3 regions of the Micromonospora sp. WMMD736 genome follow, and region 1 is predicted to be linked to each of the others. Evidence: riboswitches for the same ligand, from Rfam matches in the RefSeq annotation. Region 1 holds a riboswitch; each other region holds the start of a gene.

Region 1 (3,269 bases):
GCTCGGTCGGGACCTGGTCGAACCACCGCCGGTACGTCTCCCCGGGGATCCGGGCCTCGGCGGCGGCCAACTGCTCCGGGGTGAGCCACTCCACGTCGTGCCCCCCGGCGGCGATCAGCGCGTGGATCAGCGCGTCACCGTCCGTGGGCGGCGGTGTGCCGCCGAGGTCGTAGCCCGCCTCGGCGAGCGCGGCGAACAGCCGGACCGCCGAGGCCGGCGTGTCCAGACCGACGGCGTTGCCGACCCGCGAGTGCTTGGTGGGGTACGAGCTGAGCACCACGGCGATCCGCTTGTCGGCGTTCGGCACGTCCCGCAGCCGGGCGTGCCGGACCGCGATGCCGGCGACGCGGGCGGCCCGCTCGGGGTCGGCGGCGTACACCGAGAGCCCGTCGGCGTCGACCTGCTTGAACGAGAACGGCACGGTGACGATCCGCCCGTCGAACTCCGGAATGGCCACCTGCATCGCCGCGTCCAACGGGGACAGTCCGGCGTCGCTGCCGGCCCACTGCTCGCGCGTGCTGGTCAGGCAGAGCGCCTGGATGACCGGCACGTCCAGGGCGGCCAGCGCGCCGACGTCCCAGGCGTCCTCGTCGCCGCCGGAGGAGGCGTCCGCCGCGACCGCGCCACCGGCCGCGAGCACGGTGACCAGCAACGCGTCGCAGCGGGCGAAGAGGCCGAGCGGGCCGGCACCGGCGGTCAGCCCGCGCAGCGAACCGCAGAAGATCGGCAGTGGGTTGCCGCCGGCCGCGCGGACCGCCTCCGCCAGCACGTCGACGAAGGCGGTGTTGCCGGCCAGGGCGTGCGCCCGGTAGAAGACGATCCCGATGGTGGGCCGATCCGGTTCGGGAGGGTACGCGCCGTGCACGCCGTACGCCGGGGTCGGCGTGGGCGCGGCGAACCCCTCGCCGGTGAGCAGGACCGTGTCGGAGAGGAACCGGGCCAGCTCCCCCAGGTTGTCCGGCCCACCCTCGACCAGGTACGCGAGGGCCTGGGCGACCACCCCGGCCGGCACCGTGGAGACCGCCATCAGCTCCGCGTCCGGCAGCGCCTCGCCGCCGAGCACGACCGTGGGTACGCCGCTGGCGAGCACCGCGGCGAGGCCGTCCGGCCACGCCTGCCGACCGCCGAGCAGGCGTACGACGGCGAGGTCGACCCCGTCGAGCAGGGCGGGCACCTCGTCGGCCGCCACCCGGGCGGGGTTGGCGAGCCGGTAGTCGGCGTCGCTGGCGCGGGCGGCCAGCAGGTCGGTGTCGGCGGTGGAGAGCAGCAGAATGCGCACGGCAGGCTCCGGACGGTAACGTCGACGCGCTCGCGGAGGCGACTCGGCGACGACGTGCGGGTGGGCGCGGGGTTCAGCGGGCACCGCGACCCGGACTCACCGGCGTGCAGCCGGTGGCGAAGGGTCGCGTGGCGCGGAACTCAGCGGTGAACGGAGTCGACGCCGGTCGCGGCGACAGCACGGCCGCGGTGCGGGCAACGGCAACGGCCGTCGATGATGGAGACGCCATGCGTCATCGGGTCCTCCTCGGGTGTCCACGCCCTGGGGTACGTCCCGACGGCCGAAGTATCCTGGCTTCCGGATCGACGCTCTCCCCCGGCCTTCCAACCGCAGACACACGGCCGTGACTCACGAGGGGGGATCGCTCCCCGGTGACAGTGGCGGGACCGCGTCGGATTCGCACCGACTTCCTTCACTGCCGTCAGGCCGCGAATGCTGCCACACCGCAGCGCCGCCGGTCAACGCCGACCCCGGCGTCGAGGGGCCAGGTTCACCACATTGACCTGCGAAGATATCGGAGCGGGTCACTCAGGCTTGAGCCGACGCGGCCGGCGAGTCATCGACAGCCAGCCGAGAAAACGCGCGTGCATCAGGGCAAGGTCGGGGCGACCGCCGAGACCGTACAAATCGCCGATGGCCTCGTTCATGCAGGACGTCAGGTAGAGGGCCAGCGCCAGCGAGTGGCCGTAGAACTCGGCGACGAGATCGAGCTGCGCACGGGAACATGGCCACGCGGCGGCACAGTTGCGGCACAACCAGGCGGGGCGCATGGGCAGGTGGGGGCGGGACCGGAGACTCACACCACGACCCTGCTCACCGCAACCACGGCGATCCATCACAGAAAGTGATTCCTCGATGGATAACTTCCATCCGCCCACCGGATGTCCTGCCGGTATGCCATCTGACTACTGGATAAGCTGGCCCTCGGCCCTCGAGCAGGAAGGGAGCCACCCGTGAGCGTCCGCACGACTGCCGCGCTTACCACTGAAGACCTGCTGTGGGACACCGCCGACATGCTCGATGCCTTGGCCGCTCGCGATGTCGCTCAGGTATTCCGCCTCGTCCAGCGAGCCACCCGAGCCAGCCAAACCACTCTCGGCGTCGCCACCGGCCTCAGCCAGGCTCAGATCAGCGAAATCACCAGCGGCGCCCGCCGGGTCAGCAGCATCGATGTCCTCACCCGCATCTGCACCGGCCTGTCCATGCCACGCCACGCACGCGTGACGCTCCTCCTTGGCGAACGCGAGCCGGCCCGTGACCTAGCAGGACACCAGGTCGGCAAGGCAGTGCCGGACCGGTGCGCTGATGTCAGCGCGATCTATTCCAGCCGATCAGACTTCATGGCGGAGCTGCCCCCGCGAGCCCTTTTCGACCATGCCACGGACATCCGAGCGTCCGGCCTGTCACTCAACCTCATCTGTCAGCAGTACGGCGACAATCGCCTCCTGAAACTCCTCGCCGCCGGCACCCGCCTCCGCTGCCTGTTCCTCGACCCGGCCGGCGAGGCCATCAGGCGGCAGGAGCGGGAGGAAGACTATCCCGACGGACACCTCAGCGCGCTCACCGACCTCAACATCCAGAACCTGGCGCGCCGCATTCGTGACCGGCTCCCCGCTGAAGCCCGAAACAACCTCGCCATCGGCGTCTACGACGAGTCCATTCGCGCCAACGTCCTTCTGATCGATGGTCGACTCTGCGTTGTCCAGCACTACCTCCCGCAGATGCGTGGTGTCGACTGCCCGACGATGGTCATCGAGCGCAGCGCCAATCCTTCCGGCCTCTACCCAATATTTGACGAGATGTTCAACTCGCTGTGGGAGCGCAGCCGCCAGCTATGACCGACTACGCGCACCTCCTCCCCCTTGCACAGGAGGCCGTCGACCTGGCACACGACCTGATGCGGAGGCTCCAGCCCGGCGCGCTGACCTTCAAGGGTGACCGCGACATGGCCTCGGAGGTGGATTACGCCATCGAACGAGCGGTTCGCGAG
Region 2 (3,269 bases), 1.1 Mb from region 1:
AACGCTGGCCACAATCACTCACACAGCCACAGCCACAGCCACAGCCACGAGCATGGGAAGCGTCCCGGGCTGGTCCTGCTCGGCATCTCCGGCGGGCTGACCCCGTCTCCTGCCGCGTTCCTCGTGCTGGCGACCGGGCTGTTCATCGGTCGCGCTGGCTTCGCCCTGCTGCTGGTCCTGACCTTCGGCCTCGGCATGGCCGTCGTGCTCTTCGGCGTCGGGGTCCTCGCGGTCGCCGGAAGCTCACTCATCAACCGGGGCGCACAGTCCCGCGCCGTCCTCGGTCTGGCCGCGCGGGTGGCGCCTGTGCTCGCCGCCAGTGGCATCACGCTCTTCGGCGCGGGCCTCGTCACGGTCGCCGCGATCCACCTCGTCACCCTCACCTGAAGCGGCAGCGGGCGGATCAGCCGTCGGATGGTCAGCGGCTGCTCGGCCGCCGCTGACCATCCGATTATCCGGCTGTCAGACGCCGTAGCGCAGGTAGATGGTGTCGCCGACGGTCACGGTCGTGCCGCGGGTCGCGCTGGCCGGGGTGCCGCCGTCGCGGGTGACCTTCCAGGTGGAGGAGCCGCTGTTGGCCAGGCCGTTGATCGAGCTGATGGTGCCGGTGCCGCTGGTGGGGTTCAGGGCCGTGACGCAGCCACTCGGGGTGGCCGCGCCGACGGCCGCGTCCAGGACGGCACCGAGGGTGGTGGTGGCGGCGCTCGGGGTCAGCGCGACCGCGCACGGCTTGATGCTGCCGCTGCCGTTGTCGATGATCACGGCGAGCTTGGTGGCGGTGCCAGCGGTGAATCCGCTCGCCGCGACCCAGGTGGGCGCGCCGACGGTGACCGGGGTCGGGGGAGCGGCGGTGTAGCCCGCGCCGGCGAGGGCGCGCACCGCGTCGATGGAGGCGTACGCCGACGGGGTGGTGTTGGTGGGCAGGTACTTGAATCCGCCGCCGGTCAACTGCTGCGCGCGCAGGAAGTCGATCGGGGTCTTGCCGGCGGTGGTGGTGAAGTCGGTGCCCTGGCTGGGGATGCCGCAGGCGTTGAGCCCGGAGACGGCCCAGGCGTTGGAGTCGGTGTTGACGCCGAACATCGAGCTGAACGCGCCCGAGGCGTTGACGAGCTTGCCCTTCAGGAAGTTCTTCGCCTGCAGCACGTCGGTGTCGGTGTTGGGGACCCCGGCGGCGCAGAGCGCGGCCATCGCCGCGCCGGTCATGTCGATGTCACTGGTCGCGGCGAGTTGGGTGGGGTCGCCCTCGGCCTGGGTGAACGTCCAACCGCCGTCGTTGTGCTGGTTGTTGCGGATCCGGGTGATCGAAAGGTCGAGCAGTGCCTGCGGCACGCGGGCGGCGCCGGCCTGGGTCTTCGCGCCGGCCAGGGCGAGAGTGCCGAAGACGGTGCCATTGAAGTTCGCCGGCGGGCCGTAGTAGCCGGCCGAGCCGGTCTGCCAGTAGGCGATGGTGTCGGCAATCAGGTTACGGGTGGGGGAGACCCGGGCGGGATCGATGCCGGCGGCGTAGGCGTTCAGGACCCCACGCTCGTAGTCGGTGACCACCGGCGTGCTGCTCGGCCAGGACGAGGCCGAGAGCTGGTTGCGGTAGACGGTGCGGGCGTTCTTGGTCGTGTCGCCGGAGGGGTAGACGTCCACCGCCGCGACGCCGGCGGGCGCGAACGCGCTGAACGCCCACTCGTTCGACAACCCGCCGCTGGCGTAGCTCCCGTCGGCAGCCTGCAGGGTCCGCAGGTAGGCGACGCCGTTGGTCTTGGCGGTGGCGATCTGCGCGGCGGTCGAGGTCGCGGCGGCCGGTGCGGCGCCTCCCGCGACCGCCAGGACCGTGGCGATCAGCGCGGCGGCGGGAACGGCCGCGAGGCGTCTGCGGCGGCTGCCGGGTGAAAAGCGCGAGGACATCGGGTCTCCTTGGGGGTACGGGGCACGGCTGCCTCGACCCGGAGCCCGGCGCGCGCCGGCGGGAGCGGGGCGGGCCGGCCGCAGGACGCGTGGGACGGATACCGCAGGTGCTGCGTCACCACGTAGGTAGTCGGGCTCGGGACGGGCGAACCGTCCTCACCGTTGCGCGTCAGCCCCGGATTCCCACCGGGTTCCCCCACGCGATGACGCGGTCACCGTATGGGAGGAGACCGCTACCGCGCGCTGTTAGGTACATGACACGTCCTCGCGTTGACGCGGTGGTGGCGGTTGTGGTCCGATGGCCGCGATCCAGCAGTCAGGGGAAGCCGGTCAAAGTCCGGCGCTGGCCCGCAGCCGTAGGTCCCGATATCGGGACGAGTCGGATTACCTGGCTGGATAGTGCACCGCAGCGCCGTCGAGGTACACGGCGCGGAGCCAGGTTTCCGGGGTTTGTCCTCGGGGTCCGCGTCCGCGCCTGCGCCGCTAGCCCCCGAGAGAGTCGCCATGTCCCCACTGGTCAGTCGAACGTCGCGTGTTCCCGCAGCGTGGTTGGCGGCCGTCGCCGCAGCGGTGCTCGGCGCGGTGGCGCTGGTGGTGCCGACCCGCGCCGCGCTCGCCGACCCGCTGGAGTCCTGCACCCCAACGCAGGGCGCGATCGTCGCTGTCGACTTCGGCGCATGGGGTGGGCCGCTGCTGCGGGGCTGCGACGCCACCCCGACCACCGGACTGGACCTGCTGCACGAGGCGGGCTTCACCACCGCCGGCACCGCCCACGACGGCCCCGGCTTCATCTGCCGGATTGGGTCTCCCGCCTTCGACGCCGGTGCCGAGCACCCGACGCCGGCTGACGAGGCGTGCGAGTTGACGCCGCCGGCCACTGCCTACTGGTCCTACTGGATTGCCCCGGCCGGGCAGGACCACTGGACCTACAGTCCACTCGGCGCGATGTCCCAGCGGCCGGGCCCGGGTGAGGTCGAGGCGTGGGTCTTCGGCGGCACCGACATCGGCGGCAGCACCGGGGTGCCCACCTTCACCCCCGCGTCGGTACGCGCGAGCGGCCCGACTCCGACCGCCACTGCGACTCCGACGGCGACCCCGACCTCGACGCCCGTGCCGACGCGACCGACGGAAGCGCAGGTCAAGGCGGTGGCGAGTTACCTGGTGGGGCAGCTCGTCGACGGCGACCACGTGGACAACGGTTTCGTCAACTACTACCGGACCATCGCTGTCGCCACCGCCCTGGCCGGGACCGGTGGGCAGGACCAAACCCTCACCAAGGTCGTCGACTACCTGCGGGCGCACGTCGATGCCGCGATCTTCCCGAACGGCGACACCGCCGTGCCGAACACCGCTAACGTCGCCAACCTCGCCCT
Region 3 (3,269 bases), 750 kb from region 1:
ATCGAGTCCAGTTCGTCGCGCGGCGAGTCCACGAGATAGCACGAGGACATCTGGGTGTGTCGGGTGCCGGAGTTGAACAGGGTCGGTGAGCTGGGCAGATAGGCGAGGCTGGACATCAGCCGGTAGAAGTCGACCGCCTCGTCCGGCGTACGGGACAGGCCGCAGGCCACCCGCAGCAGCCAGTACTGCGGGGTCTCCAGCACCAGCCGGGTGGTGGGGTGACGCAGCAGGTACCGGTCGTAGACGGTGCGCAGGCCGAAGTACTCGAAGCGGCGGTCGCCGTCGGCGTCGACGGCGTTGTCGAACGTCTCCGCGTGCGCGGCGACGAACGCGGCGGTCTCGTCGCCGATCAGACCCTCGGCGTGGCCGGCCCGGATCGCCGCGCTGAACGAGGTGATGCCCTGACGCCGCACCTCCTTGTCGACGTAGCCGGCCAACAGCCGCGCGGCCAGGCGCGAGTACTGCGGCTCCGTGCCGATCATCTCGGCCGCCGTCTGGATGGACAGCCGGTCCAGCTCGGCCGTCGTCGCGCCGTCGTAGAGGCCGCTGATCGTACGGGTGGCCACCCGCATCGGGTCGACGTCGGTCAGGTCGTCGGCCCACCGCTCGACCGCCCGGACGATCTTGTTCACGTCCACGGCCTCGGTGCCGCCGTCGCGCTTGCGCACCTGCATCGGGGTCCGCCGCACGGCCTCACCGCTGACCGGGACCACCTCGGTGACTGTCACCACTCACTCCTCGGGAGTTCGAGACCTCAAGGGCCCTCGGACGCGAGGAGGCGGAGACCATCGGACGCCAAGCCCGCGCGGGCATGGGTCAGGTGGCGTCAGCCGTACCACGCGGCCTCGGACCGCCGCGCACCCGAGGTTCGGGTACGCGGCGCGCTGGCAGGTCTTCGGACTCGCGGGCGCGACCGGGCCTGCCCGGTCACCTACTGGCCGTCGCTTCCCAGGCCGATGGCCCAGTGCTGATGACGGCGGTCGTTCCCACTCACCGCTGCGGGACAGTCCCGGATTTCCACCGGGTTCCCTCTTGCCTCGACCAGTCACCAGGATTGGCCGAACCAGCTGCGGTCGACACCATATATAGGGGCGGGCACGTTTGTCACACCCCACATGTCGGTCTCGGGCGTGTCGCGGTCGACGTGACGGTCCTCGTCGATCGACCCGGGCCGGGTGGCGGGCGGCGGCACCCCGACAGTCGTCGTCGGCTTGACCGAGCGGAACCGGCACCGATACGGTCGACCCACTATCTGCGGCGACGCGAGGGAAGCCGGTGAGAATCCGGCGCGGTCGCGCCACTGTGAGCGGCCCCCAGCCCGGGGGTCGCGAGCCAGGACGCTCGGTCGTCCGCAGCCTTGCGATGGGGACGCGTCATCCCCGAGGAGGTTCGTTCACGCATGTCCAGCTCCACGTCCAGCCAGCCGCTGGCGCACCCCGCTGTCCCGATCCGTCTCCTGTGGACGGTCCTGGCCACCGTCGCCGTGCTCGCCCTGCTGGCCTACCTCGTCGCCTTCGACCAGGGGGCGGTCTCGCGCAGCGGGATGTACCTGCACGAGCTGATGCACGACGGCCGGCACCTGCTCGGTGTCCCGTGCCACTGAGCGGCACCGGAACCGCACCCACGTTCGTCACGGTCCTGCTGCGCGGGCTGCTCGCCGGCCTGGTGGCCGGCCTGCTCGCCGGGACGTTCGCCTACGTCGTCGGCGAACCACACGTCGAGGCGGCCATCGCCATCGAGGAGGCGGCCACGCACGCCGGGCCTACCGCCGACGGGCACCAGCACGGCGAGGAGGCCCTGATCGGCCGGGACGGCCAGCGCGGCGGCCTCTTCCTGGCCACCGGCCTGTTCGGTGTCGCCATGGGCGGCCTGTTGGCCAGCGCGTACGTCCTGCTGGCCCGTAGGCGGCAGACCGCCGACGACGGACGGTCCGGGCTGTTGCTCGCCGGCGGCGCGCTGCTCGGCGCGGTGCTCGTGCCGTTCCTCAAGTACCCGCCGAATCCGCCGGCCGTCGGCGACCCCGCCACCATCGACCAGCGCACGGTCACCTACCTGCTGATGGTGGTGCTCGGCCTGGTCGCGGTCTGGTCCGGTTCGCTGGGCTACCGGTCGGTGAGTGAACACGCGCCCGTGTGGCTGCGGGCCAGCGCCGCGGTCGGCGGCTTCCTGCTGGTCACCGTCGTGTCCTATGTGGTGCTGCCGTCGTTCCAGGAGGTCCCCGCCGACTTCCCCGCGACACTGCTGTGGAACTTCCGACTCGCCTCACTCGGCACCCAGACGGTGCTGTGGACCGGGATCGGCCTGCTCTTCGCCGCCCTGATGCACCGCCAGCGCGCGGCCGCCGACGCACCACTGGCCGGGTGAGCGCCACCAGCCTGCGGCTGGTCGCCCACGGTCACACCGCCGCCCTGCGGCAGGCCCGGTTCGGCGGAGACGACGGTCTGGACGAGGGCGGCCGACGTGCCGCCCTCGCCCTGTCCCCCGCCCTGCCTTGCCGGCGTCCGCCCGACGCCTGCCTGTCCAGCCCGGAGACGGCGGCCGTCGAGACCGCCGAGGTTCTCGGCCTCGCGCCCAGCGTCGAGGCAGGCCTGGCCGACTGCGATTACGGCGACTGGTCCGGCCGGGCCCTGGCCGAGATCGCGGCGGAACGGCCCGACGCGCTGCGCGAGTGGCTGTCCGATCCGGACGCCGCGCCGCACGGTGGTGAGTCGATCGTCGCCGTGCGCCGGCGCGTCGGTCGGTGGCTGGACGCGCAGCGCGGCGGCGGCCGACGGGTCACCGCCGTCACCCACCCGCTCGTGATCCGGGTCGCGCTCGTGCACGCCCTGGATCTGCCGTTGGCGACGTACCGGCTGTTCGACGTCGCGCCGCTGGCGGTCGTCCGGCTCACTGGCCACGGCCCACACTGGCAGCTCCGCCTGGACGCGGCACCAGCACCGGCGGAGGGGTGACGAGGGTCTACCACGACCCCTGTCGAGCTGCCCCAGATTCGGGGCAGCGAGGTCGGCTGGCAGGAGCGGCGATCGGTCGGGCGAGGCGAGCGGTCCCGCGACCCGCCGTTCGGGGCCGGGATCGGCGGACCCGCAACGGATGTCGGGCGGGCCGTGGAGTACGGCCCGCCCGACTGATGTGCTTCCGGCCTACTTCGTAGCGGTGATCGTGAACGGTCGGGACACCGTCGCCTTCGACCGGGACCCGGCCAGCGTCACGCTGGTGACTCCGGGCTCCATCGAATCCGGGACGCCGACGGTCCCACCGGCGACGATGCC

What was found. A riboswitch is a leader RNA that binds a small molecule or an ion and turns the genes downstream of it on or off. The one in region 1 is predicted to bind cobalamin.
Region 2: linked by a shared signal. The riboswitch ahead of ACN269_RS09040 (hypothetical protein) and the one ahead of cobN (cobaltochelatase subunit CobN) in region 1 are both predicted to bind cobalamin.
Region 3: linked by a shared signal. The riboswitch ahead of ACN269_RS01045 (CbtB domain-containing protein) and the one ahead of cobN (cobaltochelatase subunit CobN) in region 1 are both predicted to bind cobalamin.

What each region holds. Positions count from the first base shown of each region.
Region 1 covers NZ_JBMHMI010000001.1:1,042,611-1,045,879, forward strand. The annotation lists gene cobN (cobaltochelatase subunit CobN) at 1-1,279, opposite strand, end outside; cobalamin riboswitch at 1,541-1,717, opposite strand; gene ACN269_RS04620 (hypothetical protein) at 1,804-2,157, opposite strand; gene ACN269_RS04625 (DUF5919 domain-containing protein) at 2,233-3,117, shown strand; gene ACN269_RS04630 (inositol monophosphatase family protein) at 3,114-3,269, shown strand, end outside.
Region 2 covers NZ_JBMHMI010000001.1:2,150,790-2,154,058, reverse strand. The annotation lists gene ACN269_RS09045 (cobalt transporter) at 1-387, shown strand, start outside; gene ACN269_RS09040 (hypothetical protein) at 463-1,896, opposite strand; cobalamin riboswitch at 2,001-2,123, opposite strand; cobalamin riboswitch at 2,191-2,306, shown strand; gene ACN269_RS09035 (prenyltransferase/squalene oxidase repeat-containing protein) at 2,401-3,269, shown strand, end outside.
Region 3 covers NZ_JBMHMI010000001.1:291,948-295,216, reverse strand. The annotation lists gene ACN269_RS01050 (ribonucleoside-diphosphate reductase subunit alpha) at 1-674, opposite strand, end outside; cobalamin riboswitch at 870-1,083, opposite strand; cobalamin riboswitch at 1,225-1,364, shown strand; gene ACN269_RS01045 (CbtB domain-containing protein) at 1,400-1,603, shown strand; gene ACN269_RS01040 (CbtA family protein) at 1,594-2,364, shown strand; gene ACN269_RS01035 (histidine phosphatase family protein) at 2,361-2,951, shown strand; gene ACN269_RS01030 (GH92 family glycosyl hydrolase) at 3,141-3,269, opposite strand, start outside.